Regions from separate parts of the Pantoea sp. X-Soil-TKNS-1207 genome, predicted to be linked through region 1. Evidence: predicted binding sites of a transcription regulator. Region 1 holds the regulator's gene; the other holds the start of a gene.
The links. Region 1 encodes PhoB, which activates phosphate uptake and scavenging genes when phosphate is short. Its sites were predicted from a motif close to CTGTCATAAAACTGNCNNAT; they were not measured.
Positions count from the first base shown of each region.

Region 2: opgB (phosphatidylglycerol--membrane-oligosaccharide glycerophosphotransferase) is a predicted target of PhoB. The motif match lies at 4,161-4,180, and genes of this name have one in related genera.

Region 1 is NZ_AP035958.1:1,028,223-1,043,048, reverse strand. Features, by position in the region: gene proY (proline-specific permease ProY) at 1-50, opposite strand, end outside; gene brnQ (branched-chain amino acid transporter carrier protein BrnQ) at 118-1,437, opposite strand; gene AC6I8V_RS04685 (cobalamin-independent methionine synthase II family protein) at 1,840-2,946, opposite strand; gene AC6I8V_RS04680 (PstS family phosphate ABC transporter substrate-binding protein) at 3,122-4,048, opposite strand; gene phoR (phosphate regulon sensor histidine kinase PhoR) at 4,170-5,483, opposite strand; gene phoB (phosphate response regulator transcription factor PhoB) at 5,498-6,187, opposite strand; gene AC6I8V_RS04665 (hypothetical protein) at 6,426-7,331, opposite strand; gene sbcD (exonuclease subunit SbcD) at 7,511-8,728, shown strand; gene AC6I8V_RS04655 (AAA family ATPase) at 8,725-12,399, shown strand; gene AC6I8V_RS04650 (cell envelope integrity TolA C-terminal domain-containing protein) at 12,580-12,984, shown strand; gene qhpR (AraC-like transcriptional regulator QhpR) at 12,944-13,999, opposite strand; gene AC6I8V_RS04640 (phosphotransferase enzyme family protein) at 14,161-14,826, opposite strand, start outside.
Region 2 is NZ_AP035958.1:660,355-675,180, reverse strand. Features, by position in the region: gene AC6I8V_RS03025 (histidine phosphatase family protein) at 1-267, shown strand, start outside; gene AC6I8V_RS03020 (beta-propeller fold lactonase family protein) at 264-1,217, opposite strand; gene AC6I8V_RS03015 (glycosyltransferase family 32 protein) at 1,622-2,641, shown strand; gene AC6I8V_RS03010 (LysR family transcriptional regulator) at 2,615-3,538, opposite strand; gene AC6I8V_RS03005 (tautomerase family protein) at 3,659-4,048, shown strand; gene opgB (phosphatidylglycerol--membrane-oligosaccharide glycerophosphotransferase) at 4,261-6,558, shown strand; gene AC6I8V_RS02995 (APC family permease) at 6,880-8,481, shown strand; gene AC6I8V_RS02990 (hypothetical protein) at 8,667-9,125, shown strand; gene AC6I8V_RS02985 (GNAT family N-acetyltransferase) at 9,122-9,832, opposite strand; gene pdxR (MocR-like pyridoxine biosynthesis transcription factor PdxR) at 9,937-11,388, shown strand; gene AC6I8V_RS02975 (RcnB family protein) at 11,378-11,842, opposite strand; gene AC6I8V_RS02970 (serine hydrolase domain-containing protein) at 12,014-13,207, opposite strand; gene AC6I8V_RS02965 (MetQ/NlpA family ABC transporter substrate-binding protein) at 13,358-14,140, opposite strand; gene AC6I8V_RS02960 (isopenicillin N synthase family dioxygenase) at 14,158-14,826, opposite strand, start outside.

The sequences.
Region 1 (14,826 bases):
CGGATATGGCGCGTGCTCAGTCCGCGTTTGAGCTTATTGGTTTCTTGCATAACAACAGTACCTTGAAAATGAAAAAACCACGGGCAGGCCCGTGGTCGAAATTAACAGCAATATCGCTTACTGGTGAACGGCGACCTGTTCGCGTCCTTTCACGCGATCCACCACCGCAGCAATCAGCAGCATCACCAGCGACGGCGGCAACCAGGAAAGTCCCTGATCGGCCAGCGGCAGATGCTGACTGAACAGCGGCAGCGCGTCTTTAAAGCTGGTGGTTTTGATGGCATCAACAATACCGAACAGCAGGCTGACCAGCATCGCCGGGGCGATGATGCGGCTGCTTTTGTTCCACCAGTTCAGGGTGAAACTCAGGACCACCAGCACGATGCACGGCGGATAAATCGCCGTCAGCACCGGGATCGAAATCTGAATCAGATGGCTCAGGCCGAGGTTCGACACCACCATTGAGAACAGACCCAGGATAAAGACCAGCGTTTTATACGACAACGGCAGGTATTGCGCAAAAAATTCTGCACAGGCACAGGTCAGGCCGACAGCAGTAACCATACAGGCGACGAAGATCAGCGCGGCAAGGAAGAAGCTGCCCATGCCGCCAAAGGTCTGCTGCACGTAAGCATGCAGAATCGCCGCGCCGTTCGCGTTTTGATCGACAATCGCGCCGCTGTCAGAACCGAGTTTGAACAGGCAAAGGTAAACCAGCGTCAGGCCGACACCGGCGATGATACCGGCCAGCATGGTATAGCGCGTCAGCAGGCGGGCATTTTCCACGCCGCGTGAGCGGGCTGCGTTGACGATAACGATACCGAACACCAGCGCGCCCAGCGTATCCATGGTCAGATAGCCGTTAACAAAACCGCTGGAGAAGGCGGCACGCTGATAATCGGCGGTCGCTGGTGAGAGACCACCAGCCGGCCACAGCAGCGCAGCGACACCGAGCACCGTCAGCGCGACGATTTTCAGCGGCGCAAGGAAGTGTCCTACGGTGTCCAGCAGTTTGCCCGGATAGAGGGAAATGACGATCACCAGCGAGAAGTAAATCAGGCTGTAGATAAACAGCGGCAGCGCGCCGTCGCCGGTCAGCGGGGCAATACCCACTTCAAATGATACGGTCGCAGTACGCGGCGTGGCGAACAGCGGGCCAACGGCCAGATAGCAGACAGTCGCCAGCAGCAGACCCGCAGCTTTGCCAATCGGCGAGCTGAGGGCATCGATCCCCCCACCCACGCGCGCCAGCGCGATAACCGTCATCACCGGCAGACCCACCGCAGTGATCAGGAAGCCAAGGGCGGCAATCCAGACATGTTCGCCAGACTGAATACCCACCATCGGTGGAAAAATAATGTTGCCTGCGCCGACAAACAGGGCAAACGTCATGAAGCCCAGCGCGAGGATATCTTTCGAGGTTAAACGATGTGTCATAACTTCTGTACTGCCTGTAGCTGATGTTGCGGTGAAAGTTGAGTTTGTGTTGTCCCCTGACCACGCCAAAAACAACGGCTTAACAGGCAATGCCAGCGCGTTATGCTCGCCGAATCGTTAAAGCGCAGGTGATTTAAACTGCTTTTCTTCTGTTCACAGAGGGATGAATTGACAACGGCGCGTAGTAAAACGTTTATAGCGAAGAAAGGCAATACGGGATCGGAAAACCAGAAGGATATAGCACTAAAGCGATAAAAAGCAGTGAATCAATATAGATAAGCTCGAAAACGCATCAGATGATTTGTTTAAACTTTCTCCATCACGAAAGATATCCTTGCATAAGCGCCCTTTAATATGCACAAAAGGCGCGATTTACGCGCCTGTTTGCACAACTTTACAGCATCACCACACCTGATTTGCGATGTCGACCACCAGACGAATCTTCTGCCACTGCTGATCTTCGCTCAGGCTGTTGCCCTCTTCGGTAGAGGCGAAGCCACACTGCGGGCTGAGGCAGATTTGTTCCAGGCTGACGAACTGTGCCGCTTCCTGTAAACGAGCCTTCACCTGCGCCGGATCTTCCAGCTCTCCGGTTTTGGTGGTGATCAGACCCAATACCACCTGCTGATGGCCCGGCTTGATAAAGCGCAGCGGTTCAAAACCACCGGAACGTTCGTTGTCATATTCGAGGAAGAAGGCATCGATATTGACGGTGCCAAACAGCACCTCCGCCACCGGCTCGTAGCCGCCTTCTGAAATCCATGTTGAGCGGAAGTTGCCGCGACAAACATGCAGGCCCACGGTCAGATCCGCCGGTTTACCTTCCAGCGCAGTATTCAGCACCTGAGCGTAGGTGCGCGCCAGTTCCTGCGGATCTTCACCACGCTCGCGGATCTGCTGCTGTTGCTCGCTGGAGCACAGGTACGCCCAGACGGTATCGTCGAGTTGCAGATAACGGCAGCCCGCAGCGTAAAACGCCTGGATAGCGTCTTTATAGGTCTGCGCCAGATCGGCGAAATAGGCTTTCAGATCCGGGTACACGGTGGCGTCGATTACCTTACGGCCACCGCGGAAGTGCAGCACGCTTGGGCTGGGAATGGTCATCTTCGGCACCGCATCACCGGCGATGCTTTTCAGGAAACGGAAATGCTCCAGCATCGGATGGTTCGGGTTGAAGGCCACTTTACCGGTGACTTTCACGCCGCGCGCTTTAGTCTGCACACCGTTAAACTGAATGCCCTGATCCGCTTCGTAACGCTCCACGCCAATCAGATCGTCAAAGAAGTCGAAGTGCCACCAGGCGCGACGGAATTCGCCGTCGGTAACCACTTGCAGGCCATTGGCGCGCTGCTGATCGACCACATGGCGGATCGCCTCGTCCTCAACCTGACGCAGCTGAGCGGCATCAATTTCACCATTAGCAAACTGCTCGCGCGCCTGCTTAATGGCAGCGGGACGCAGAAAACTGCCGACGGTATCGGCGCGGAACGGGGCGGTTACTCGTTGCATGATCACTCCTGGCTAAAGCCGTAAACGCATGGTTGCGTCAGGGTATAATTTCGCTTGGTTATCTTTAGCCATCTGGATGGCTATATGGCTAAGGAGAGTGACATGCTGTGACGAAATGGGCAAACGAAGAAAATTCAGCTGTCATGAAGAAAATTCATGTTCAGATGCTCGTTCTTCAATTTTCCTCAATGGCGGCGCGCGCCGCCGCCATCTGGCTGTCAGACAGCGGCAGATACCCGGCTTCGCTCACCCGGCGCTGTCCCTCGGGGGATAACACCCGATGCAGAAAGGCCGAGACCAGTGGTGGCAGCGGTTTGCCGGGCGCTTTATTGACGTAGATAAACAACGGACGCGACCACGGATAGCGGCCGCTGCGAATCGAATCGGCATCGGGCATAACGCTGTCGCCGCTGGCGGTCACCACCGGTAACGTCTTCACGCCGCTGAGATGAAAGCCAAAACTGGCGTAGCCAATGCTGCCTGGCGCGGCGGCCACCGCCTGAACCACGGCGGCAGAACCGGGAAACTCAGCCACGTCGGCGCGGAAATCCCCTTTACATAGCACCTGCTGCTTGAAGAAGCCCCAGGTGCCGGAGGCGGAGTTGCGGCCGTAACGCTGGATGCTACGCGTGGCCCAGTGCGGGTCGCTCAGCCCCAGATCGCCCCAGCGCTGCGGCACCCGCTGCGCGCCGCACAGACGCGTCACCGAGAACAGCGCATCGAGCTGCTGCGGATCGATACGCGTCAGCGGATTGTCCTGGTTAACCACCACCACCAGCGCATCCAGCGCCACCGGCACCGCCAGCGGCGGATAGCCATAACGTGAGGTGAATAACTGGCGTTCATCAGCCTGCATCGGGCGGCTCATGGGGCCGAGTTGCGCTGCGCCAGCGGCCAGCGCAGTCGGGGCGGTGGAGGAACCCGCCGCCTGCACCTGCACATTGACGCCAGGTGACTGACGGCTGAAATCCTCGCCCCACAGCGTCATCAGATAACCGAGGGTATCGGAGCCAACGCTGCTCAGATTGCCAGCCAGCATGGTTTGTTGCCCCTGCGCCAGCACAGAGAACGACAGCAAAATGAACAGCAACAACGATTTCATGCAGGATTTCCGTGACGGTTTTTTGAGTAATCTGGATCTGTTAAAGCGTTCACCTTATGCGTAGCGGCACGATAAATCGCGCCGCTACGGAAGGAGCCTTAACTGAATGACATTACGACAGTTATTGCGTCACATTCTCCCGTATCCCGCTGGCGACAATCAACCGTGGCGGCAGGATAAAGCTAAAGCAGGTCTCCTGATGCGGCACGCTGGTGATCTCCAGTCGGGTGTTGTGATGGCCGAGCGCATGTTTAACGATCGCCAGTCCCAGACCGCTGCCGCCGGTGGCGCGCGAACGCGCTTTATCCACGCGGTAGAAGCGTTCAGTCAGGCGTGGCAGGTGTTCAGCACTGATACCGGGTCCGTTGTCGCACACTTTAAACTCGGCACCCTGCTTATTACGCAGCCAGCTGATGTCGATACGGGTGCCATCCGGCGTATGATTCACCGCGTTATACACCAGGTTAGAGATGGCGCTACGCAGTTGCTCATCATTGCCCAGCACCCTGAGATGCGGATCGGTATGGAAATGGATCTCATGACGGCCCTGGCTGAGGGTTTCCGCTTCACGCTGCAACAGCAGCAGCATGGTCGGCACATCAACGGTTTCTTTCATATCGATGGCGGGTGCCGCTTCAATGCGTGACAGCGTCAGCAACTGTTTCACCAGGCTATCCATGCGTCGCGTCTGCTCCTGCATGGTCTGAAGCGCTTTGCTGCGGGAACGTTCGTTCATCACCGAATCGTTCATCATCTCCAGATAGCCCTGCAACACGGTCAGCGGCGTGCGCAGCTCATGGCTGACGTTGGCGAAGAAGTTACGCCGCGCGCCTTCCAGCTGGTGCATTTGCGTGACGTCGCGCGCCACCATCAGCCACTGCCCTTCACTGTAGGGCATGACGCGAAACTCCATATGGTGCTGATTGTTCAGCACCAGCGTCAGTGGCTTATTGAAATCGCGCTGGCGAATATAGCGGGAGAATTCCGGGTAACGCAGCAGGTTAAGGATGTTCTGACCGTTATCTTCCGGCCAGCGCAGACCCAAATGCTGCTGCGCCAGACCGTTACACCAGAAAATGGTGCCCTCTTCCGTGGTGAGGACTACCGCATCCGGTAACGACTCGGCCCCACTGCGAAAGCGTTTGATCAGGTTGCCCAACTCGCGACGGCGTCGCCGGTTGCGCAGCTGCATCTGATACAGCCCGTAAAACAGAGGTTCCCAGCTGGCGCGCCCGCCGGGCGGCGTCATGGATCGATCGACCCACAGCCAGTGCGACAGCCGCATCAGGTTCCAGCAGTGCCACAGCAACACGCCAAGCACCGTCACCAGCAGCAGCCAGGGAAGATAACCAAACAGCAGACCGAGAATCAATGCTGGCAGACAAGCCAGCACCAGCTCGGTCAGTAATCTCTTCCAGGAGAGTCGTTCCAGCACGGTAAAGACTCCGTTTAGTAGCGGGCAGAGAAACGATACCCTGTTCCGCGTACGGTTTGTACCATGCGATCGTGGCCGGAGACCTCCAGCGCTTTACGTAAACGACGGATATGCACATCGACAGTACGATCTTCGACATACACATTGGTGCCCCAGACATGGTTCAGCAGCTGCTCGCGGCTGTAAACGCGTTCCGGGTGGGTCATAAAGAAGTGCAACAGTTTGTATTCGGTCGGCCCCATTTCCAGCGGCGTGGTTTCAGACATCACCCGGTGTGATGAAGGGTCGAGGCTCAGCCCCTGCATCTCAATCACCTCTTCCACCGCCATCGGTGAAATACGGCGCATCACCGCTTTGATACGTGCCATCAACTCTTTGGGTGAGAACGGTTTGGTGATGTAATCATCCGCGCCCACTTCGAGTCCGCGTACGCGATCTTCCTCTTCGCCGCGCGCTGTCAGCATCATCACCGGGATATCACGCGTCATCGCTTCACGTTTCAGATGCTTAATAAACTGGATGCCGCTCCCGCCGGGTAACATCCAGTCGAGCAAAATCAAATCAGGCCAGGGTTCGATAAGCTTCCCCACTGCGCTGTCATAATCTTCTGCCTCAATTGGCTGGTAATCATTTTGTTCCAGTACGAAACATAACATTTCACGGATGGGAGCTTCGTCTTCCACAACCAAAATGCGCTTAGCCATTATTACTCCTGCTGATATGACGGCTGTCACTGGGATTTGCGGCGTCATTATGCGTCAGTTTTATGACACTTTTATGAAAAAACCAACGGGTAAAATTGCGCACAAAGAGAGAATTGTGACAGCCGAAACAGGATTTTAGTCTGACTGAGGGAAAAGGACAGGCAGGTGATTGTTAAGGAAAACTGTTCTTTACCGGCCGGACCAACGCAGGCGCCAGCCGGGCAGGCCGTTTCCTGGCTTATGGCGACGGGCGATCCGTTTCGTAATTTGATGCGCTTACCACCGCCATGGCAGATTTCAGGTCAGCAAATTCCGCTTTCCCCAGCACCTCATTACGTATAGCAAGGAATTCCTCATGCGACATCTTCTCTGCAAAATCCGGTGCCGCGTTAGAGAGATGCCAGGCATCATCGAGATTCGCCAGAGCGAATACTATCGCCATTTTTTCAAATTCATCCCCTTTCTGCCAGGTTTGATGCATGACATCGACAAATACATTCAGGAATTCTTTCACATTCTTCGGTCTGAATGCATCAAGGTAAAACACATGCGCACGTTCAACAACGTGTTCCCCTCGCGTTATTGACGACATTGCTAACGTTGTCATTACGACAAAATCCGGCAGGCAATTACGCGCATCGTAATTAAAATCTTTCTTTATTACCATCGACAACAGACCTTGCTGTAAACACGCTGAGAATTGCGGATTATCAGGTGTACGTCTGGAATAGCGTTGCTGCGCAGGCAGAATAAAGAATCGGCCGGTAGCCATACAATATTCGCCATCCTGACGCGTTCTGGCTTCGTTGATTTTCGCCTGCACCGCCTGCGTAAATTTAACTAACTCACCGGCGGGAGGAACCTGATGGTCGAAAGGTCTGATCAATATCTTGCTGCCTCTATTCTCGTTATAAATAAGGGTATCAAAGAATTCACCCACCTCCAGCAGCGGCCGGGGATTTATATTTAAAACACGCTCTTCAAGTTGAGAAACAAAGGATGTTAAATCGAAAAATGATGCCATTCCGCCACTGGAATTCTGTACTATATTTATATTCTCCGCAACGGCAGTCGCAGGCCGATCATTATTACCCGCCGCATCCACCCTGGTATTGGAACCAGCAATGCCTGATAGATTAATCATATTTTACGTCTCCTGATAAAAAAGAGACTCAGTTAAATCATGCTCTCCTCTGCGGTTAAATAGCTGAGGCATGATGAATTGATGAAATTTCTCTCTGATATATAACCCGGTCACGAGATATGCCAGCCCGGCAGCAAACGTATATAATCCCCCCACGCTAAATCTGGCAGGGAGCATCCATGCGCATTATCCATACGGCAGACTGGCATCTGGGCCAGTTCTTCTACAGTAAAAGTCGCGCACCGGAACATCAGGCGTTTCTCGACTGGCTGCGCCAGCAAATTGAACTGCATCAGGTGGATGCGCTGATTGTCGCCGGGGATCTGTTTGATACCGGCTCGCCGCCGAGCTACGCCCGTGAAATGTTTAACCGCTTTGTGGTGGCGTTGCAGCAAAGCCACTGCCAGCTGATTGTGCTGGCCGGTAATCATGATTCCGTCGCCACCCTGAATGAATCGCGCGAGTTACTCGCCTGCCTCAATACCCGGGTGATCACCAGCGCCACGCCGCAGGGCGAGCAGCAGGTACTGACCCTGAACCAGCGTGATGGCACGCCGGGCGCGCTGCTGTGCGCCATCCCCTACCTGCGTCCGCGCGATATTCTGCGCAGCCAGGCCGGGCAGTCCGGGCGTGAAAAACAGCTGTCGCTGCTGGAAGCCATCGAACAACATTATCAGCACTGCTTTGCCGCCGCCGAGGCGCAGCGTGCAGCCCTGGGCGGCGCGTTGCCGATTATCGCCACCGGCCATCTCACCACCGTTGGCGTGACTAAAAGCGATTCGGTACGCGATATCTATATCGGCACGCTGGATGCTTTCCCGGCGCAGGCGTTTCCCCCGGCGGATTACATCGCCCTCGGCCATATTCATCGCGCGCAGCGCATTGCCGATAGCGACCATATTCGCTACAGCGGCTCCTCGATCCCGCTCAGCTTTGACGAACTGGGGCGTGACAAAAGCGTGTTCCTGCTTGAGTTCAGCGCCGGTCTTGATGCGGTAACGCCGCTGACTATCCCGTTATTTCAGCCGATGCAGATGCTGAAAGGCTCGCTGGCGGAGATCGAATCGCAGCTGGCGGTCTTTAAAGAGGGCGATGCCGACCAGCCGGTATGGCTGGATATTGAGATCACCACGCAGGAATATCTCAGCGATCTGCAACGCCGCATCGAACAACTGACCGAGGCGTTACCGGTGGAGGTCCTGCTGGTGCGCCGCAGCCGCGAGCAGCGTCAGCGCAGCCTGGCGCGGCTGGATAATGAAACCCTGAGCGAATTGCAGGTTGAAGAGGTGTTTGCCCGCCGCCTGGCGCTGGAAGAAGAGCTGGATGCCGATCAGGCTGAGCAACTGACCCAGCTGTTTCGCACCACCCTTGCCGCGCTGGAGAACCCCTCAGCATGAAAATCCTCACGCTGCGATTTAAAAATCTCAACGCCCTGCGCGGTGAATGGTTTATCGATTTTCGCCGTGAACCTTTTGCCAGCAATGGGCTGTTTGCCATCACCGGCGCAACCGGTGCCGGTAAAACCACCCTGCTCGATGCCATTTGCCTGGCGCTTTATCACCAGACGCCGCGTCTCGGCGTGCTGTCGCAAACCCAGAACGAACTGATCACCCGTGATACCGCCGAATGTCTGGCGGAGGTGGAGTTTGAAATCAAGGGCGAATCATGGCGCGCCTTCTGGAGCCAGAACCGGGCGCGCGGTCAGGCCGACGGTAAATTACAGGCTCCGCGCGTCGAGCTGGCGCGCTGCGCTGATAATCAGATCGTCGCGGACAAAGTGAGTGACAAACTCAGGCTGATCGAAACCTTATCCGGCCTCGATTTCGCCCGCTTCACCCGCTCAATGATGCTGTCGCAGGGCCAGTTCGCCGCCTTCCTCAATGCCAAACCCGGCGAACGCGCCGAACTGCTGGAGGAGCTGACGGGCACCGAGATTTACGGCCAGATTTCGATGCAGATTTTTGAGCGCTACAAAACCGCGCGCGCCGATCTGGATACCCTGCGCGCCCGCGCTGGCGGCATGATGTTGCTGGATGAGGCGCGCCGGGCAGAACTGACGGCACAGCTGGAACAACTCACCGCCACGGAAACGACGCTCAACCAGCAGCTGACCGAAGCACAGCAGCAGCAGCAATGGCTGCACCAGGCGCAGCAGCTGGCGCAGGAGCAGCAGCAGGCGCAACAGGCGCAGCAGGCGGCGGAAAATGCGTGGCAGCAGGCCGAAGCCGAGCGGCTGCGACTGGCGCGCGCCGAACCGGCGGAAAAGCTACGCGACAAACTGCAACAGCGCGAACAGCTGCAACAGGAGCAGAACGCCCTGGCGCAGCAGGCGCAGCGTTTACAGGATCAGCAACAGCAGGCCCACAGCGCCCAGCAGCAGGGCGAGGCCCGTTACCAGGCGGCACAGCAGGCGCGCGAGCAGGCGCAGACGCAGCATCAGCAGCTGGAGACGTTGCTGACCGAACAGGTGATTCCGCTTGATCAGCAGATCGCCACTCTCGATCAGCAGATCAGTGAGCAACAGCAGCAGCACACGCAGCAACAACAGCTGGTGCAGCACAGCAGCGCTGCGCTGAGTCAGCAGTTACAGGAAAGTGAACGCTTACAACAGCAGTGGGATGAGCAGCAGCAGTGGCGCAGCCGCGAAGCCAGCGTCGCGCACTGGGGTGAGCATCTCACGCAATGGCAGGCCGACATTACGCGGCTGGACGAACGCGAGCAGGCGGTTAACGGGCTGAACACCCAGCAGCAGCAACAGCAGCAGCAACATGACCAGCTGCAACAGGCCTTCGCGGAACGTCAGCAGACGGCCGGACCACTGCAACAGGCCGCGACCGCCGCCAGCCAGGCCCGTCAGCAGGCGGAGCAGGCGCTGACGGCGCTGGAAACACAACATCCGGCTCAGCAACTGCGCGACGCCCTGGCACAGCATCAGGCCCAGCGTGCAGCGCGCCAGCAACTGACCTTACTGGCCGCGCAGTGGCGTTCGCTCCAGCCGCAGCGCCAGCAGCGTCAGCAGCAGCTCACCACGCTGCAACAGCAGCATCAGACGGAAGAACTGGCGTTGCAGGCCTTGCGCGACGAGTGGAAACGCGTCAATCAGGCACGAGTTGATGTGCAGAAAATTTGCGATCTGGAGCGCACCATCGCCCAGCTCGCCGATGAACGCGCGCGGCTGCAACCGGATCAGCCCTGCCCGCTGTGCGGCTCCTGCCAGCACCCGGCAATTGAACAATATCGCCAGCTGGAGCCGGACGAGAATCAGCAGCGGCTGGTCGCCCTGCAAACTCAGGAAACGCAGTTAAAAGAATCCGGTACCGCCAAAGGTGAGCAGCAGCGGCTGTCGCTGCTGCAACAGCAGGCGTTGCAGCAGGAGCTGAGCCATCTCGACCAGCAAATCACCGCGCTAAGCGAGCAATGGCAGGAGCTGAGCGGTGAGCTGGCGCTTACCTTCACGCTGGAGCAGCAGGATGATTTCAGCCTGTGGCAGCAACAGCAGGATCAGCAGGAAAACCAGCAACAGCGGCAGTTGCAGGCGCTGGAAGCCGCCGCGCGCGATCTGCAACAGGCGAAAGATGCCCAGCAGCAGCAACAGCAGCAGTGGCAGGACCAGCAACAGCAGCAGCAACTGGCACAGCAGCAGATCGCCAGCGTTCAGCAGACGCTGAACGATATCAGCCAGCGCGTGGAGACCGAGCGTGCCGCCTGGCAGCAATTAACCCGGCAGCTGGAACAGCAGCTGGCGCAGCATCAGCTGGCCCTGCCCGACCGTGAGGCGCGCGACGGCTGGCTGCGCACGTTGCAACAGCGCTGGCAACAATGGCAGGAAAGTGAGCGGTTACTCACCAACCTGCAACCGCAGCTGGCGAAGGCGGATAGCGAACGCCACAACCTGCAACAAAACCTCGCCCGCGAGCAGCAGCGGCTGGAGACGCTGCAACAGGCGCTAAACGCGCTGCAACAACAACGCCAGATGCAACAACAGCTGCGTCAGCAGTTGTTTGGCGATCGTCAGGTTCAGGCCGAGCGCCAGGCTCATCAGGCGGCGCTCCAGCAGTGCGAACAGCTGCTGGCGCAGCAGTTGCAGGCCTGGCAGCAGGCGCAAAGCGCGCTGCACAGCCTTAACGGCCAGCGCGCGCAAATCGATCAGCAACAACAGGCCCTGACGGCGCGCGTCGACGCGGCAGAAAGCGCGTTCCTCAGCGCCTTGCAGCACAGCGATTTTGCCGACGAAACGGCACTGCGCGCCGCCCTGCTGGACGAACAGGACGTGCAGCAGCTGCGCCAGCATTTACAGGGGCTGGAGCAACAGCGCCAGCAGCAACTCACCCTCAGCCAGCAGCTGGCGCAGCGGCTGGCGAGCCATCAGCAGCAGCGTCCGGCTGCACTGAGCGAAACGCCGGCAGCGGAAATCGCTACGCATCTGGAGTATCTGCGCCTGGCGCTGCGCGACAACGCGCGCCAGCAGGGCGAAGCGCAGCAGCAGCTGCACAGCGACGCGCAGCAGCGCCAGCAGCAGCAATCCCTGCTGGAACACATCAGCAGCAACGAAGCGACGCTGGCGCAGTGGGGCCAGCTGAATGATTTGATTGGTTCCGCCAAAGGCGACAAATTCCGCCGTTTCGCCCAGGGCTTAACCCTTGATCATCTGGTATGGCTGGCGAACCGTCAGCTCGACCGCCTGCATGGTCGTTATCTGTTGCAGCGGCGCGCCAGTGACGAACTGGAGCTGGATGTGGTTGATACCTGGCAGGCGGATGCCACGCGCGATACCCGCACCCTGTCGGGCGGCGAGAGTTTCCTCGTCAGCCTGGCGCTGGCGCTGGCGTTATCGGATCTGGTCAGCCATAAGACGCGTATCGAGTCGCTGTTCCTCGATGAAGGCTTCGGCACCCTGGATGCCGAAACGCTGGACACCGCGCTGGATGCGCTGGATGCGCTTAACGCCAGCGGCAAAACCATCGGCGTTATCAGCCATGTGGAAGCGATGAAGGAACGTATCCCGGTGCAGATCAAGGTGCGTAAGATGAACGGGCTGGGATACAGCAAGCTGGAATTGCCGTCCTAAATAACCGGTGCAGCGGTGCGAATGAATTCGCACCCTACGGCATATATGCCGGCCCGGCCTGCCGGGCGGCAAATTCTGGTTTTAGCGACAGTCAGAGTAATGCCATAGCATTCTGTGGTTCAGCCGATAGACTGTCTGCTGGATGCATAAAGATCATCAAACGGCACAGCAATGAATGTAATGACCCGAATTGGCCTGCTCACCCTCACGCTGGCGCTCAGCGCCTGTCAGCACTCCGCGCCGCAGCAGAGTGCGCAGGCGAACCTGTGCCAGCCGGATAAATCGCCCACCAGCGCCTCCTGCAAATGGACGGCAGAAATGCAGGCGACGCTGGCGCAGCAGTTCCACGATGCCAGCCATTACGCCGGGCAGCTTTGCCTGGTACGGCTGGAGTGGGAAAAAAGTGGCCGCTATGCGGTCACCCAGACTCAGGGCGATGAGCCGCTGTGTCTGCGTGCCTGGCAGTTGATTGGTCAGTCGAAGGGATTACCACCGCCGCCCGATCGCGGGCAGCCGGTGTGGTTTGGCTTTGCGCCGCAGCAGGCTAATTTACCAGTCCATCTTGCCGCCACTGGCGCGGGCTGATGCCGAACCAGCGCCGAAACGCACGCGAAAAGGCGCTGACCTCAGAGTAACCCAGCAGCAGCGCCATTTCTGAAATCGGCAGCTGCTTTTGTTGCAGATAATGGGTCGCCATTTCGCAACGCACTTTATCCACCAGCGTGGTAAAGCTGATGCCCTCCTCGCGCAGACGGCGCTGCAACGACCAGCTCGACAGCCCCATTTTGTCCGCAATCTCATCCAGCACCGGTTCGCCCTGTATCAATGCCAGATTCACCTGCGAACGCGCCTGCTCCACCACGCTCTGCTGGCTGGCGCTGCTGTTAAGGCGGCGGATCGCATCCTGCATCACCATCAGCAACATCGGATCATGATCGGGCATGGCGCGCAGCAGATCGCGTTTCGGGATCAGCAGCGAGTTGAAGGGTTGATCGAACCACACCGGCGCATCGAACACTTTGCAGTGCTCATGCCACTGCTCCGGGCGCGGATGTTCGAAATGCACTTCGCGCGGCGCCCAGTTCTTCCCGGCCACATGACGAATCAGGTTCAGGAACATGCCGAGCGTCAGTTCCGCATCCTGGCGACGGGACAGGATCGCTCCGTGGCGCACCTGATAATCCAGCCGCCAGCAGTCGCCTTTATCGATCAGCCGCGTCAGGGTGTCGTGCTGATGGCACGGAAAGGCATTCACCACGTTATGCAGCGCCTGTTCCAGCGTCGGCGAGCACAGCCCGATATAGCCAATCAGCCCTAATGACTGCGGTTTGAACTGCCTGCCGTAGTGCAAACCGAAGTTATCAAAACCAGAATGTCGTGCCGCCTCTTCCATCACGCGACAATAGTTCACCAGGCCAAGGCTCAGCGTTGGGCTGGCGAGCAGTTCGGAGTCGATGCCGCTAATGCCGAAGATGCGATCCACATCGCCGCCTTTGACGGTGATAAAGTCGCTCAGGCCGGTCGCCGCCGCCGCCAAAACGCCACGGTTGCTGGCGCTGGCCTGGGCTGACAAGGCGCTAAAGGCCTCGGGCTGTCTCATCAGTGAATTCATGCTGACCTCACAGGATACGCAGGAGTGAATCGAATTACCGTATCCAGCAATTTTCGTACCAGGCGGGCAACGCGCGGAAATCGGCGGTTAAACGGGAAGGCGGGCGTGGCGGGCACCGAAACAGCGCAACCACGCCCACTGGTGGTGCATCAGGCACCGACAGGCAGCTGGCTGTTCTCCAGATAACGACGACACAGGCGTACCGAATGATCGGCCCAGCGCGGCCCGAGGCTGAGCGCCATTTCGGTGTCGGCATGGGAACCCATCCACGCGGTGAGCTGGATACGTCGCTGGATCAGCAGCGTCGGTACCAGCGCCATCTCGGCGTCGCTGATATGCGCGACCTGCTCGTAGCCGCGGATCCAGTTATCCAGCCACTCTTCGGCACGCGGATGGTGCTCAACAAAGCTGATCGCCGCCGCCAGATCGTGCAGATACCAGCCAAGACCGCAGTCGTCAAAATCGATCACGCGGGTTTCGCCTTTATGCAGCAGCAGGTTAGTCAGACGCAGATCGGCATGGATCAGACCGTAACGATCTTCACCTTTGCCGAAGTCGCGCAGCTCCTGCCCGACGCGCGCGACCGCCTCTTCCACCACGCGGTGATCGGCGGGATTGAGGTTTGGCGCATCCTGCCAGCGGCCCCAGTGGCTCTGCTCGCTCACCATGGTGTGATGATCCCAGATGATGCGCTGGAAGCCCTGCGGCTTCTGCCAGTTTTTGCTGTGCTGATGCAGACGCGCGGTGATGTGGCCAAGCTGCTGGAAGGCTTTGGGATCGACATCGGTCGTCGGCATGTCGCCTTCGATCCAGTG
Region 2 (14,826 bases), 370 kb from region 1:
CTTAACGTCTGGCTGGCGCTACTGCGCCTGCTGTGGTTGTGCGGCTACGCAGGAAAAGTGGAATCGGTGCAACATGCGCGCCAGCGTGCGCAGCAGGCCGCCGACAAACTGATTGTGCTGTCGAACAGCGGCACCGTGTTGCTGGTCGGTCACGGCATCATGAATAAACTGATCGCCCGTGAGCTGCGCAAACGTGGCTGGCAGGCCGAAAAGCACGCCAGCAGCCGCCACTGGAGCAGCGCCATCTATCATCGGCCCTTTATCTAGCCGCTGAGAGTGAAGTAGCTCAGCACTTCACAGCCGGTACCGGCCTGTGGCGTGGCAATCACCTTCATCTGCGCCAAATCGATCACGCTCAGCGAGCCATCGCCCTCATTGGCGATCAGCAGCGTGCGATTATCGTCGCTGAAGCAGCCATCCATCGGCTTATTTCCCACCGCAATGTCGCCCAGCGGATTGAGCAGATCGTCAAACAGGGTGATTACCGCCTCGTGATCGCCAATCGCCACCAGCCGCTCACCGTTAGCGCTGAAGCGCACTACCTGGCATGGCTGCTGATGTCCCGGCAGCCGCAGCCGCTGACGGATGCGATGGCTCTGGCGATCCACCACATACAGCAGCGGTACATCAGCCGCGCTGGCGACCAGATAGGGATGTTTCGGCGATGCCGCGATACCGGCAATCGGACCGGGCAGCAGAATGGTATCGATGACCCGCCCTTCTGCCTCGCACAGATCGACCACCGTAATGCTGGCGTCCTCTTCGTTGTCGGTAAACAGCTTACGTCCGCTGGGGGAGAGCGCCAGCCGGTGTGCGTTATGCGAGGGTAGCGCGATGGTTTTCTCCAGCCGATCGCTGGCAGGATCAATCACCGCCACCGCCGCGCTGTTTTCACAGCAGAGATAGACTTTGCCGTCGCGCCCCAGCTGGCCGCTGTGCGGCGACTGCAACGGCGAGAGATCGATAAAGCCGCTGATGGCGCGCTGACGCAGGTCAATCACCGCCACTTTGTGGCCGGGATGAGGGTTGTCGCCGTGGACGCCATCGCCGTAAATCGGGACATAGGCCTTCTCCCATTGTGGCAGCATCAGTAATTCGTGCGGACGCGGTGGAAAAGCATTCAGCTCCTGCTCCACGGCAAAGGTATCCGGGTTAAGAAACAGCACGCGATTGCCCTGCTTGTCGACCGCCAGTAATCCATGGTGGTGTGGCTGCATAGCTTCTCCTTTTTTTAACATCTGCCTTTAAGCGTAGCTAACCTGCATCGGCGGTGGGCCAGGCCAGTGAAAAATACAGTCTCGTTAACCGGTGTATTGAAGCGCATTTTTTAACCCACGCCACGCTCTGCCACCCCCGGATGTTATTTTATTAGGAATAGTCTTAAAGCGGATAAATTAAAAAATCAGCCTCACATTAATTAATTCCACGATAACTTTAACGCCGTCGGCTCATTCATTTTCCGGTTTATCTGAAAGAGAAAGAAAATGATAGCCTCGCGCGCAGGAATGTTTTATTAAGCAAGGGTGAGTCTTTTACACACAGCCGTGAGGAAACAAGAAGCGCGCCCACGCGCCAGCATCAGGGAATCCACTACCGTATAATCACAATAATCAGGTGCACCATGACAAAAAAACGCCTACACACTGCCCGTATGCTGTGGCACAACTGGCAAAAAATTTCTTTTACCAGTCAGATGTTATGGCAAAAAAGGCAGCAAAATACCGTAACCGCGCCGGAATACGATCCCAGCGAAGAGGATAATGTGGTGTTAATTTCCGCGCAGAAAGATCTGCCGGAAATTCCAAAAATAGTCTGGATGTATTGGGACGATGAATATTTACCAAAATCAATGCTGTTAAATATTCAAAAAATTCGCAAAGATAATCCCGATCATCAGGTGCATCTGTTAAATCGCCAGACCGTCAATGAAGTACTGCCGGATTTTATATTTACCTCTGCCGAATTAAGCCTGAAACAAAAAAGCGAAGCCATTCGTCTGGAATTATTGTTGCGCTACGGTGGCATCGCCATTGATTGCAGCACCCTGCTGTTTGAAGATCTCAGCTGGGTGCACCGGGTACATCAGGAACGGCGCATGGATGTGATTGGTTACTATTGTGAAGTGTCGACCCTGAATTTTCTGTCGCCGGTGATGGAAAACTGGTTCCTCGCCGCCCCACCCAATAATCCCTATATCCGCGAGTGGCAAAAGCATTATGCGCCGATCAAACATCTCGGCGAGCAGCGCTATTTCCACGACATGGCACAGCGCGATGATTATCCGCTGCTGATGCAGAAAATCCCCCAGCCGGAACAGCAATTGTGCACGCTGGCACAGCAGGCAGCCATGCGCGAATATCGTCGGGCGAATGTCTATTTGCGCAAAGGGGAAGCCAATGCGTTTTTTTATCAGCGCCTGAGCGGCTGGAACAGCGCGGCTTTTGCCCGTGCGGTGTTATTCCATCAGCGCCCGCACACCCCGCCGCCGGTGATTAAGCTGAGCGGCAACGAGCGCCTGCACCTCGACTTCAACCTGCGCCTCGGCAACTACAACCGCACCAGCCTGCTGGGAGAGATGATGCAGCCGCACGCGCCGGTGGCGCTGGCATCACCCTCAACCATCAACAAAGCGCGCGCGTAGCCAGTGAATAAAGGTGGTGACCGCCCGCGGCACCTGGGCCGCATAAGGGCGCACCACCCATAATCGCTCGGCAAAAGCCTCCACCGACTGCCACTGCGGCAGCACCTGCTGCAACGTTCCCGCCGCCAGCGCCGCGCTGGCACTGAAATCCGGCAGCATGGCGATACCCAGCCCTTGCAGCGCCGCATCACGAATTGATTCGCTGTTGTTGGTGGCAAAATTCCCCTGAATCTTCACCTGCACCGTTTCACTGCTGTCGCTTAGCTGACGAAAGCGCCACTGTGGCGATTCCAGCCCACGCGGATAATACAGGCAGTTATGCTGCGGCAAATCCTGCGGCGTTTGCGGGGTGCCGCTCTGCGCCAGATAAGCGGGGGAAGCCACCAGCAGGGTGTGAGTTTCGCACAGCGGCAGCGCAACGTGAGTTTCCGGCAGCACCTGGCTGTGGCGAATCGCCAGATCAAAACCTTCGCTGCCGAGCGAGACCAGCCGGTCGGTCACATCCAGTTGCAGGCGTACCTGTGGGTATTCACGCAGAAAATCACCGATGATCGGCACCAGCTGCTGACGGGCAAACGCCACCGGCGCGCTGACGCGCACCATTCCGCGTACCGGGCCTGCCTCATCACGCACGCTGAAAAAACTCTGAGCGATGCGCGCAAAGGGATCGCGTAGCTCATCCACCAGTTTTTCTCCGGCAGAGGTGAGGCGGACGCTGCGCGTGGTGCGCTGCACCAGCGAGACTCCGGCCATCTCTTCCAGCTCTTTAATTTTTTGACTCATCGCCGCTTTGCTGACGTCCAGCCGTTCAGCTGCGCGGGTAAAACTGCCGAGTTCAGCCAGCACCGTTAGCCAGTGCAGGTGCACCCAGAGGGCATCGGTTTTGATTTCTTTCATGATGATTGTTCAAAATAATAAATAATCATTTCAGGCAGCGCGCTTTTTCTTTGCAGCGGCACGCGGCAGCATAGAGCCACATCATAATATTTCCATGTGAGCAAAAACGAGGGTTTATTTATGCCGTTACTGCAATTTGACGTGATTCAGGGCCGTTCTGAATCAGAATTACGCACCCTGCTGGATGCAGCCCACCGCGCGGTATTAACCGCCTTTAAGGTTCCCGCGCGCGATCGTTATCAGATTGTTCACGAAAATAAAAGATACCAGATGGTCTTTCAGGACACCGGCCTGGGCTTCGAGCGCAGTGACAATCTTGTGATGGTGCGCGTTTACACCAGCCCAAGAAGTGAAGAACAGAAAATGTTGTTCATGGCAGAGTTAGCTCGCGAGTTGCAGGAAAACTGTGGCGTGCAGGGTAACGACCTGATGATCAGCTTTATTACAAACAGTAAGGGCGACTGGAGCTTTGCCGATGGCGAGGCGCAGTATCTGACTGGCAAACTCTGATCCTCTTTCCTGCCCCACCTCTGGCAGCAATCCCTTTGCTGCCAGCGTAAACCATAGCCCACCTAAACCCGCTATAAACGAATTCAAATCAGCCGCACAAATCTGACTGGTCATGTTGCAGCCATGTGACAGCCAATATAGATTGACGCAAAAACCCCCCAGAGGGTCGTTAGCGCAGGGATTGCGTTTCCAATTAGCCTGAGGATCTGACCTTGTCCGAACTAGCATCGGTTGTACTTTTTTTGGCTGCGATCGCAGTCTATTCCTGGAAAGCCGGGCGAAATAAATTCTGGTTTACGTTGATTTTATTGCTCCTTACGCTGTTTATCGTGCTGAACATCACCCTGTTCGCCAGCAACTATTTTACCGGCGACGGCATCAATGACGCGGTGCTATATACCCTGACCAACAGCCTGACCGGCGCTGGCATCAGCAAATACGTGGTGCCTGCTATCGGGGTAATCATTGGCTTATTTTTGCTGTTCTGCCTGCTCACCTGGCTACTGCGCCATCGCAAACAACAGCACCAGCTTGGCTGGAGCCTGCTGGCGATCGCCTGTGCCGCCGGATCGGTACAAACCACCCCGGCATTCCGTCAGGTAAAAGATTTGATCGCCTCCCACAATCGCCAGGCCGATTCCGACTTCGAAACCTACTACAAAACGCCAAAATCGGTGATTGCCGAACCGAAGCTCAATCTGGTCTATATCTATGGCGAAAGTCTGGAACGCACCTATTTCAATGAACAAACCTTTCCTGGCCTGGCGCCCGAGCTGAGCCGCGAAAAAGATCAAAGCCTCGATTTCAGCAACACCGAGCAGCTGCCAGGCACCGATTACACCATCGCCGGGATGGTCGGTTCGCAGTGCGGCATCCCGCTGTTTGCCCCCTTCCAGGATAACGCCTCAGCGGCGCTTTCCAGCTTCTTCCCGCAGAATATCTGCCTGGGCGATATCCTGAAAAACTCCGGCTATGAAAACTGGTTTATTCAGGGGGCCGATCTGCGCTTTGCCGGTAAAGACACGTTCCTGAAATCACACGGTTTTGACCCGGCGCATATGTATGGCTCGCAGGAGCTGAAAGAACGGGTGGCTGACCCTGACTACCGTAACAACTGGGGTTACTACGATGACACTGTGATGGATGAAGTGTTTAAGAAGTATGAGGAGCTGTCGCGTCAGCAAAAACGCTTCGCGCTGTTTACCCTCACCGTCGATACCCATCACCCGGATGGCTTTATTTCCCGTACCTGTCAGCACAAAAGCTACAGCTATGATGGCAAGCCGAATCAGTCGTTCAGCGCCGTGGCCTGTTCGCAGGAGCATGTGGCGCGACTGATTGCACGCATCAAAGCCTCGCCCTGGTTTAAGAACACCATCATTGTGGTGACCTCTGATCACCTGGCGATGAACAACACCGCGCATCAGTATCTGATCCAGCAACCGCGCCATGACCTGTTTATGGTGATCCGTGGCGATCAGCCTGAGGCTAAAGTGATCGACGGCAAGCGCAGTACGCTGGATAACGGTGCCACGGTGCTGGATATTCTTGGCGGTGATAAGGCTATCGGCCTCGGTCGTAGCGGTCTCAGCTCCCCTTCGCTGTCGGCGCAGTTTGCCAACATGACGCAGAAGGTTCTGGCGTGGAAACCGGATATCATCCAGCTGTGGAACTTCCCCACTAAACTCAATGCGTTCACCATCGATCAACAGAAAAATACCTTCAGCTTCTCAGGCACTACGTTCAAGCTGCCTATCCTGTTCCGCGTGGGCGATAAACGCGTCGAGCCGCTGCCGGAAGGCGAGTATTCCGCGCCGCTGCGCTACCAGCTGGCGGATTTTACCGCCGCCGATAAATTCGTCTGGGTTGACCGCTGCTTCAAGATGGGTCGCCTGTGGCAACCTGCGCTGGCACTCTCCGGCGATCTTTGTTTAGCGACGGGACAGCTGGGCGGCCAGCCGGTGGTGACGCACATCGACAAGCCGGTATGGAAAGGCAAAGTCACCTTCCCGCAAACGGCGATCAGCGATGCGCAGTATCAGCACAACGAGCAGCAGATCCGCATCGAAGATAACGCCATTCGCTACAGCGCCGACAGCTTTATGCTTAACGTGCCCGGCGCACCGCAGAGCGTGAAAAGCTTTGCCGGTATCTCACGTCCGGAGCTGTGGGGACGCTGGTCCAACGCCAACCTCGCGCCTGAAGTGAATATTGAATATGTCGATGCGCTGCCTGGCCGGTTTGATGTGGTGATCACCGCACGCGCCTTTGGTCCGAATGCGCATCGGCCGATACCAGTGCGCGTGGGCGACCAGCAGCAGATACTGAATCTGGGGGATGATATCTCTACCACTACGCTGCATTTTACTAATCCCGCTGGCAGCCATAATTTAATTATCGCGCCGCCGGAACCGCAGCTGTCGAATGAAGGAAATATCATCGGCCAGGACCCACGCAAATTAGGTATCGGCATGGTGGATATTAAAATCGTTCCCCAACCGCAGAGCTAAGCGGAATTATGTCATTCCTGATAATGGGATGACATAATGTTTCAACTGCTATCAGAATATATATTTCGGATCATCGCGGTGCGCCCTGCACCGCGTTCCGGGGCCTGATACCAGATAGCATCTCTTTCCAGCGCTTATTTCCCCGCCATAATAAAACGCCAACGCTGATTATTTCCCGCCTCCCTCACCACAATTATTCCCCTGAATTACTATCACAACATTAAAATAATCATGGCACGCAATATGCTTATTTCCCCTGTCGCGACATCGAATAAACAAAGCTGAATGCTATTCAGCTAATACACATCACAGGGGCATTATATGGCGTCAAGTGGACTCAAACAGAAATTGGGGCTGGTCGATCTGTCGTTACTCGGCATTGGATCGATGATCGGCTCCGGCTGGCTGTATGCGGCGCTCAACAGCTCCGGTTACGCGGGGAGCCATACCGGCTGGGCGTGGGTATTAGGGGCGGTAATCGTGTTGCTGATTGGCCTGGTTTATGCGGAGCTTTCGTCAGCGATTCCGCGGGCGGGCGGCTTCGTGCGTTATCCTAACTACTCGCACGGTAATATCGTCGGCTTTGTGATTGGCGTCAGCTCGCTGCTGGCCTACACCAGCACCGCCGGGGTGGAAGTGGAAGCGGTACGTCAGTATGCGATTTACTGGTGGCCTGCGCTGGGCCACGCCGACGGCAGCCCAACCGGTCTCGGTTTTGTGGTGCAGATTGGACTGCTGGTGGCGTTTTTCCTGCTGAACTACTGGAGCGTCAGCTTTTTTGGCCGCGTTAATACTATCGTTACCACCTTTAAATTCATCGTGCCGCTGCTGACCATCGTCACGCTGCTGCTTTACTTCCACGCGCCAAACCTTGATGTGCCACCGGCCCCGCCGGGCGGCGCGCATGGCGTGTTCAGCTCACTGACCGGTGCCGGTATCGTCTTCGCCTATCTCGGTTTTCGTCAGGCGGTGGATTTTGCCAGTGAAGCGAAAAATCCGCAGCGCAACGTGCCGCTGGCGATTGGTATCGCCATTGCCGTTAGCTTCGTGATCTATCTGGCGCTGCAATATGCCTTTATGGGCGCCGTGCCAACGGATTTGCTGTCGCAGCATGGCTGGGCGGGCCTGAAGCAGGTGTTCCAGTCTCCCTATGCTGACCTGGCACGCAGCCTTGGCCTCACCTGGCTGATTAACCTGATCCTGATCGATGCGGTGATTTCACCTGCGGGGACCGGCAATATCTATCTGGCCGGCGCCGCGCGCGTGCTGTTTGCCTGGGCGCGTAATGGCCACCTGTTCAGGGTTTTCGGCGAGGTGGATGCAAAATCCGGGGTACCGCGCGGCGCGCTGTGGCTGTCGCTGATCCTCGCCATTGTCTGGACGCTGCCGTCAGAATTTCAGGTCTGGGGCGGTCTGATTGGCGCGGTGACCTCCGCGACCGTGTTCACCTATATGCCGGGTCCGGTGACCCTGGGTGCGTTCCGCAATCACCTGCCGGATATGCAGCGCCCGTTCCGTCTGCCGGTGGCCGCGCTTTTAAGCCCGCTGGCGTTTGTCGCCAGTACCCTGCTGATCTACTGGAGCGGCTGGTCGGTGAATGAAATCCTCATCCCAATCCTGATCGTTTCCTGGATTGGTTACGCGATATTTGGCAAGAAAAACAGTCAGTTCAGCCGCGATTTGCACTGTGCCTGGTGGCTGCTGGCTTACTACATCGCCGTGATGGTGATTTCGATGCTCGGCACCTACGGCGGCAGCGGCGCCATCAGCAGCCCGCTGGATATGATTCTCATCGTCGTCGCTGCTCTGGTCTGCTACTTCTGGGGCGTGAAAGCCAGCCTGTCGGTTCCGGCGATCACCGATGAAGAAGATGAAACCCCGTCATCCGATGATAAAATCAGCGGCAAATACGCGCACAATTAACCCTATCCAGCCTGCGCCCGCGCGCAGGCTGCCTTCCCGCCACATCCTCGTTACTTGTTGTACTAATTGATTTTTTTCGAGAGCGCGCGCAAAATGCACATGGTTGCGTAGCGTAATTATCACCCAATGAATAATATCCGCGTATTACGGGATAACATTCAGGGAGAACAAGGATGACACTGGCGATGATGAACACTCATAAGGCGTATAAATCCCTGCAACAGGCAGGCGTGGAAGATCGGCAGGCTGAGGTGCTGGTCGAAATTTTTGCCGAAATGCAGCAGGAACATTCGCTCACCAAAGCGGACCTGGCACAGGCGATGGAAGGTGTAGTACATGAACAACACGCACTCAATAAACGCGTCGACCGTTTAGAAGAACGCGTTGATCAGTTTGAGAGAAACGTTAATGAACGCTTTTCCCTGGTTGATAAGCGCTTCGAACAGATCGACAAGCGTTTTGAACAGGTCGACAACCGTTTCGATAAAATCGACGCGCGTTTCGACAAAATGGATACCCGCATCAACAACATCAATCTTGACATCATCGGCCTGAAGAAAGAGCTGCAATGGCTGAAGCGGGTAATGGTGGCGGCAACCGGTACCCTCATTCTCGCCGCCAGCAAATATATCTTTATCAGTTAACCCTGGCGCAGCGCATCCAGTCGGTTGCGCTGCATACCTTCGGCGTTAAAGTTGTCCGCCGCCAGCCAACGTTCAAAGCCCCGTTTTACCTGCGGCCACTCGCTATCAATAATGGAAAACCAGCAGGTATCGCGACTGCGGCCTTTATAGACAATGGCCTGACGAAATATCCCTTCAAACTGGAATCCAAGACGCAGTGCCGCGTTACGCGATGGCTGATTACAGCTGTCGCATTTCCACTCATAGCGGCGATAGCCGAGCTGCGCAAACGCATAACGCATCAGCAGAAAATGCGCTTCGGTAGCCATACGGGTTTGCTTCAGCAGCGGTGAAAACGCCACATGCCCGACCTCAAGCACACCATGTTTCGGTTCGATGCGCATCAGCGCCAGCGTACCCACGGCGCGGTTGCTTTGCAGATCGATTACCGCGAAATGGATCGGATCGCGCCCGTTCTCAATCTGGCGGGCATACGCCAGATAGGCAGCCTCATCGGCAAAGGGTTCCGCGAACATATAGGTCCAGTCACGCCCATCTCCCGCCTCGGCATAGGCGGCATAAAGCTCCCGCCCATGGCGTTCCGCGCTGAGTGGCTCAAGACGGCAATAAGTGCCGCTGAAGGTTTCCGCCTCAGGCCACGCGCGTGGTTGCCAGTCTGGCAGGGCAAAACCAATCGGTTGTCCGTATTCATTGCTGTTCTGAGACATCATTTTTCCTGTCGCTGGATAAGGTAGATATGCAGATTGCCACTTTGCTGGCTTGTTAAAAAGCGCCACAATCAGACTTATTGATAGATCCACGCGAGCGCATCATGCACGATTTCGACCTCAGCACCCTACTGCTGGCACCGCTGGCAGCCGATCAGACTATGACGCTGCAACAGCAGCTGTTCCAGCGTATTCGTCAGGCGATACTGACTGGCCAGCTGCCTGCGGGCGCACGCCTGCCCGCCACGCGCCAGCTGGCCGCTGAACTTCAGGTCTCGCGGAATACGGTGATTGCAGTATGGGCGCAGTTGCAGGCGGAAGGTTTTCTGGTCAGCGATCGTCAGGGCAGCCGCGTCAGCCCCATCGCGCAACTTCCCGAACATCCTGCGGCTGTCGGCAGCGGCAGCGAGCTTCGGCTGGCATCCCGTGTTGCGCAGCTGCGCTCCTCGCACCGCACCACCAGCCAGGAGATGGCGCTGCGGCCCGGCATTCCGGCGCTGTCGCACTTCCCACTCGCCCGGTGGCGGCGTGCCTTTAATCGCGTGATGCAGCATCAGCCCCAACAGCTGCTGGGCTATGGCGATCCCTTCGGCGAACGCACCCTGCGCGAAGCGCTGGCGCAGCATCTGGGCATGGCGCGCGGCGTGCGCTGCACCCCGGAACAAATTGTCATCACCGAAGGGGCGCAACAGGCGCTCTCCCTGTGCGTCCTGCTGCTGAGTAATCCCGGTGAGATCGGCTGGGTGGAAGAACCGGGCTATCGCGGTGCCAAAGCGGCGATGCGCGCGGGCGATATGCGTGTCGAACCGGTGGCTGTGGATGCTCAGGGGCTGGCGCCACAGCCGGAAGACTGGCAGCAGCGCCCGCCACGCCTGATCTATACCACCCCAACTCACCAGTATCCCACCGGCGTAGTGATGAGCGCGGCACGGCGGCTGGCATTGCTGGCTGCGGCACGCGAGCATCAGGCGTGGATCATCGAAGACGACTACGACAGTGATTTCCGCTATAGCGGCGAACCCATTGCGGCGATGCAGGGCATGGCACAGCACACGCCGGTGATTTACGTCGGGTCGTTCAGTAAAACCCTGTTCCCGGCGCTGCGCCTCGGTTTTATGGTGCTGCCGCCACAGCTGCTGCCGCCGCTGCGTCCGGCGTTGCAGGAGCTGCTGCGCGGCGGTAATCGCCCCGAGCAGCAGGCGCTGGCGCATTTTCTGCGCAGCGGAGATTTCAGCCGCCACCTGAGCAAAATGCGGCGTTTGTATCGTCAGCGTCAGGCCACCTTACGCGCGGCGCTGGTGCAGGCCTTTGGCGCGCAGCTGTCACTGCTGGGGGGAGAATGTGGTATGCATCTGGTGATGCAGCTGCCGCCGCCAGTGCAGGATATCGCGCTGGTCGATCGACTGATTCAGGCCGGGTATGCGCCAGGCGCGCTATCGGGTTTCTATCTGGGCGAGGAGAAACAACAAGGGCTGGTGCTGGGGTATGGCAACACCAGCACCAGTCAGATCGGCAGTGCAGTCACGCAGTTAGCGCGCTTGCTGATTAGCCTTTAAAGAAGATGTCACCGGATTTCGCCATCACGATTTTGCCGGTGTCATTGGTGATCAGGATGTAGTTGGCGTTGATATACGCCCAGTGGGTATTGTCCTGCGGCGCTGGCAGATGACGCGGCTGCCATTGGCTGATGATGTAGGATTTACCACGATACTCATCCGGCACCACATCGCCGACTTTGTACTCTTTGTAGTCGATGACGATAGTGGTCAGATCGTAGTTGTTCGGAGCGGCAGGCTGCGCTGCGGCGTTGTCCTGCGGCTGTGCCGGAGCGACTGCGGCCGGGGCGTCGGTAGCCGGGGTTTGTGCCTGCGCATCCGGTGCGGTTTGCTCAACCTGCGGCGGCGGCGGCACATTATCAGTTTGCTCGCCTTCGGCCAGCGCGGCGGGCGTCAGGCTTAATAAGCCCAGAAAAAGTCCTGCAGAAAGAAGTACGACGTGAGTCCTGCGCATGGTGATTTCCACTCTGGTTAACTATTAACTGTTCAATTTACTGACAAGTGCGGCACGCAGAAGGTTCCCCGGTAGGCTGACTACCGCGAACTGCGCGTCGAATTTCGCCGGACAGCATACAACAGCCGCTGCGTATTTCCGCTAAGCAAAATTGCAAGCAACCGTGTTGCATCAGGGCTGACGATCCTTCTGTGCCAAATCCATCAGCAGTGCAATGCCAAGGTAGTTGCTCCAGTTAAAGGCGTTTTGCAGCACCACAATGGCATTGCCGTTGCGCTTATCAAAACCAATAAAACTGGAGTAGCCGCCAATATAACCCACCTGATAGGTGATCAGTTGCTCACCGTCGCGATCGGTCACCCAGGCGATATTTTGCGACTGATTGCCATGCTGATCGTAACCGTTGCCGAGCAGCGCAAACGCCTGATTAATCGCGACATCGGGCGTATCCACCAGATGCGCCTGTAGGTAGCGGATCAAATCTCGCGCGTTGCTGTACAAACTGGCGGCCGCCACCATGTTGTGGTTAAAGTGCCAGTCCGGCGTCACTTGCCCGCGCGGGATCAACTTGGGTTGATCGCCCGCATGGCCGAGTGCGCGATAGGGAAAATTGCGCAGATGCGGCGCGTCAAAGCTGGTGCTGGTCATGCCCAGCGGCTCGAACAGGGTACGCTGCGCCAGGGTTGCAATGTTGTGGTGAAAACGATGTTGCAGGATATAGCCGAGCAGCGCATAGCCAAGATTGGAATATTGCGCACCGGGATGGGCAGGCGCGCGGAAATCAGCCAGATAACCCAGTACCGCATCGCTATCCAGATTGCCGTAAAAGTTCTCTCCACTGGAGAGATAGCGCATGAACTTGATAAACATCGCTAAATCCATGTCCTGACGCGGCAGCCCTGAGGTGTGAGTCACCAGTTGCAGCAGCGTTATACGGCGGGCATCGGCGCTGAGCGGCACCGATGCGGGCAGCAGGGTTGCCAGCGTATCGTTCCAGTGCAGCTCACCGCGATTCACCAGCTGGATGATCACCTCGGCGGTCACGCCTTTACTCAGCGATCCCAGCGCAAACAGCGTATCGGGGGTTATCGGATAACGATGCACCGCATCAGTCACGCCAAAGCTGTAGAACTGCGGGGCGCCGCGCTGGTGAATAATGGCGATGCTGATGCCTGAAACCTGCTTCTGCTGCATGTAATGCCGCACGATGTCATCAACATTTTCATGGAAGGAAGCATGGGAGAGATAAACGCTATCCTCCACCGGAGCCGAGGTTTGCGACAGGGTGCCGCAGGCGCTGAGCAGAAAAACAGCCGCCACCAGCCCGAGCAGTCGTGAGAAGCAGGCGCAGATTCTGAGCCGCATCACGCGACCATCTCAGGTTCAAAAATGCACATCAACGTTATTTATTAATTTAAATTAATGAGTTACGCGGGCGCTGCCGCAGAAGAATGTGGCGAAATATAACACAGAAGCGCCGGATCGCCACCCGCCGAGTGCAGGTGGCGGCAGGAATTATTGATGTACCGGAATCACCGATCCTTTGTACTGCTGCTCGATAAAGTCAGCTGTTTGTTTTGACTCAAGATCCTGCGCCAGTTCGAGGATACGCGGGTCATGCGCCAGCTTTGGCGTAGTGACCAGCACGTTGGCGTAGGGGTTGCCCTTCGCCTGTTCCAGCGCCAGCGCATCCTTTGACGGCACCAGTCCGGCCTGCAACGCATAGTTGCCGTTGATGATCGCCAGGGTGGCGTCATCCAGCGCGCGAGGCAGCTGCGGCGCTTCGATCTCAATAATCTTCAGATGATGGGGATTGCTGCTGATGTCAGCGGTAGTCACCAGCGTACTGGCGCTGTCGCTTTTCAGGGTAATCAGCCCATGAGCCTGCAACAGATACAGCGCACGGCTCAGATTGGTGACGTTATTTGGCACCGCCACCTGCGCGCCATCCGGCACCGCTTTCAACGATGTGATTTTGTGCGAATAAATCCCCAGCGGCTCAATATGCACCGTGGCCACCACGGCAAATTTCTCGCCCAGCGCTTTTTCCTGATCGCGCAGATAAGGCACATGCTGGAAATAGTTGGCATCAACGTCGCCACGCGCCAGCAGTTCGTTGGCATTGAGGTTGCCGTTCAGTTCAATCACCTGCAAATCGAGCTTTTTGTCGCTCTGTTTGATGTGGTTGAGAATTTCGCTGTGCGGCACCGGATCGGCGGCCACGCGCAACGCCGCTGCCGCCGCGTAGGTATTGACCACAGAAAATAAAACCAGCGCTGCTATCACCTTTTTATGCATAGGTTTTCCTTACTTTTTTATGATTTAACGGTATTAAGTGCATCGGCGTAATAACGCTGCGCCACATCGCGATGTGATCGCAGACGTCCTTTCAGGTAATTCCAGCCAACGTCACGAATCAATGGGTTAGCCGGATCGCTGGTCGGCCCCCGCGCTTCGGCTGCCAGCCCTGCCGGTAACTGATACAGCGGCACCTGTGCGTCCAGCTGAGCGCCGAGGAAAAAGGCGATGGAGATACGCTCTTTGCGCGCCGGCGGTGAGATCACGCGATGCACGGTGGCGCGCAGATAACCGTTGGTGGCCAGCTCCAGCAGCTCGCCGATATTCACCACAAAAGCACCAGGTTTGGGTACGGCATCCACCCAGTTGCCGGGTGTCACCTCCACCTGCAAACCGGGCTGATCGTCCTGCAACAGGAAAGTGAGGAAGCCGGAGTCCTTATGCGCGCCAACGCCCTGCTGGCTCTCATGAGCGGCCTGGCCCGGATAGCGAATCAGCTTTACGTGCTCGTTGGGATAGGTGCCGTACAGCGCATCAAAGGCATCGGCGGGCAACGATAACGATTTGGCAAAAGCCCGCAGCAGACGCAGCGCCACGCCGGTCATCGCCTGCTGCCAGGCATGGATCACCGGACGCAGCTGCGGCAGCGCCTGCGGCCACAGGTTCGGCCCCTGCATACGTTTCCA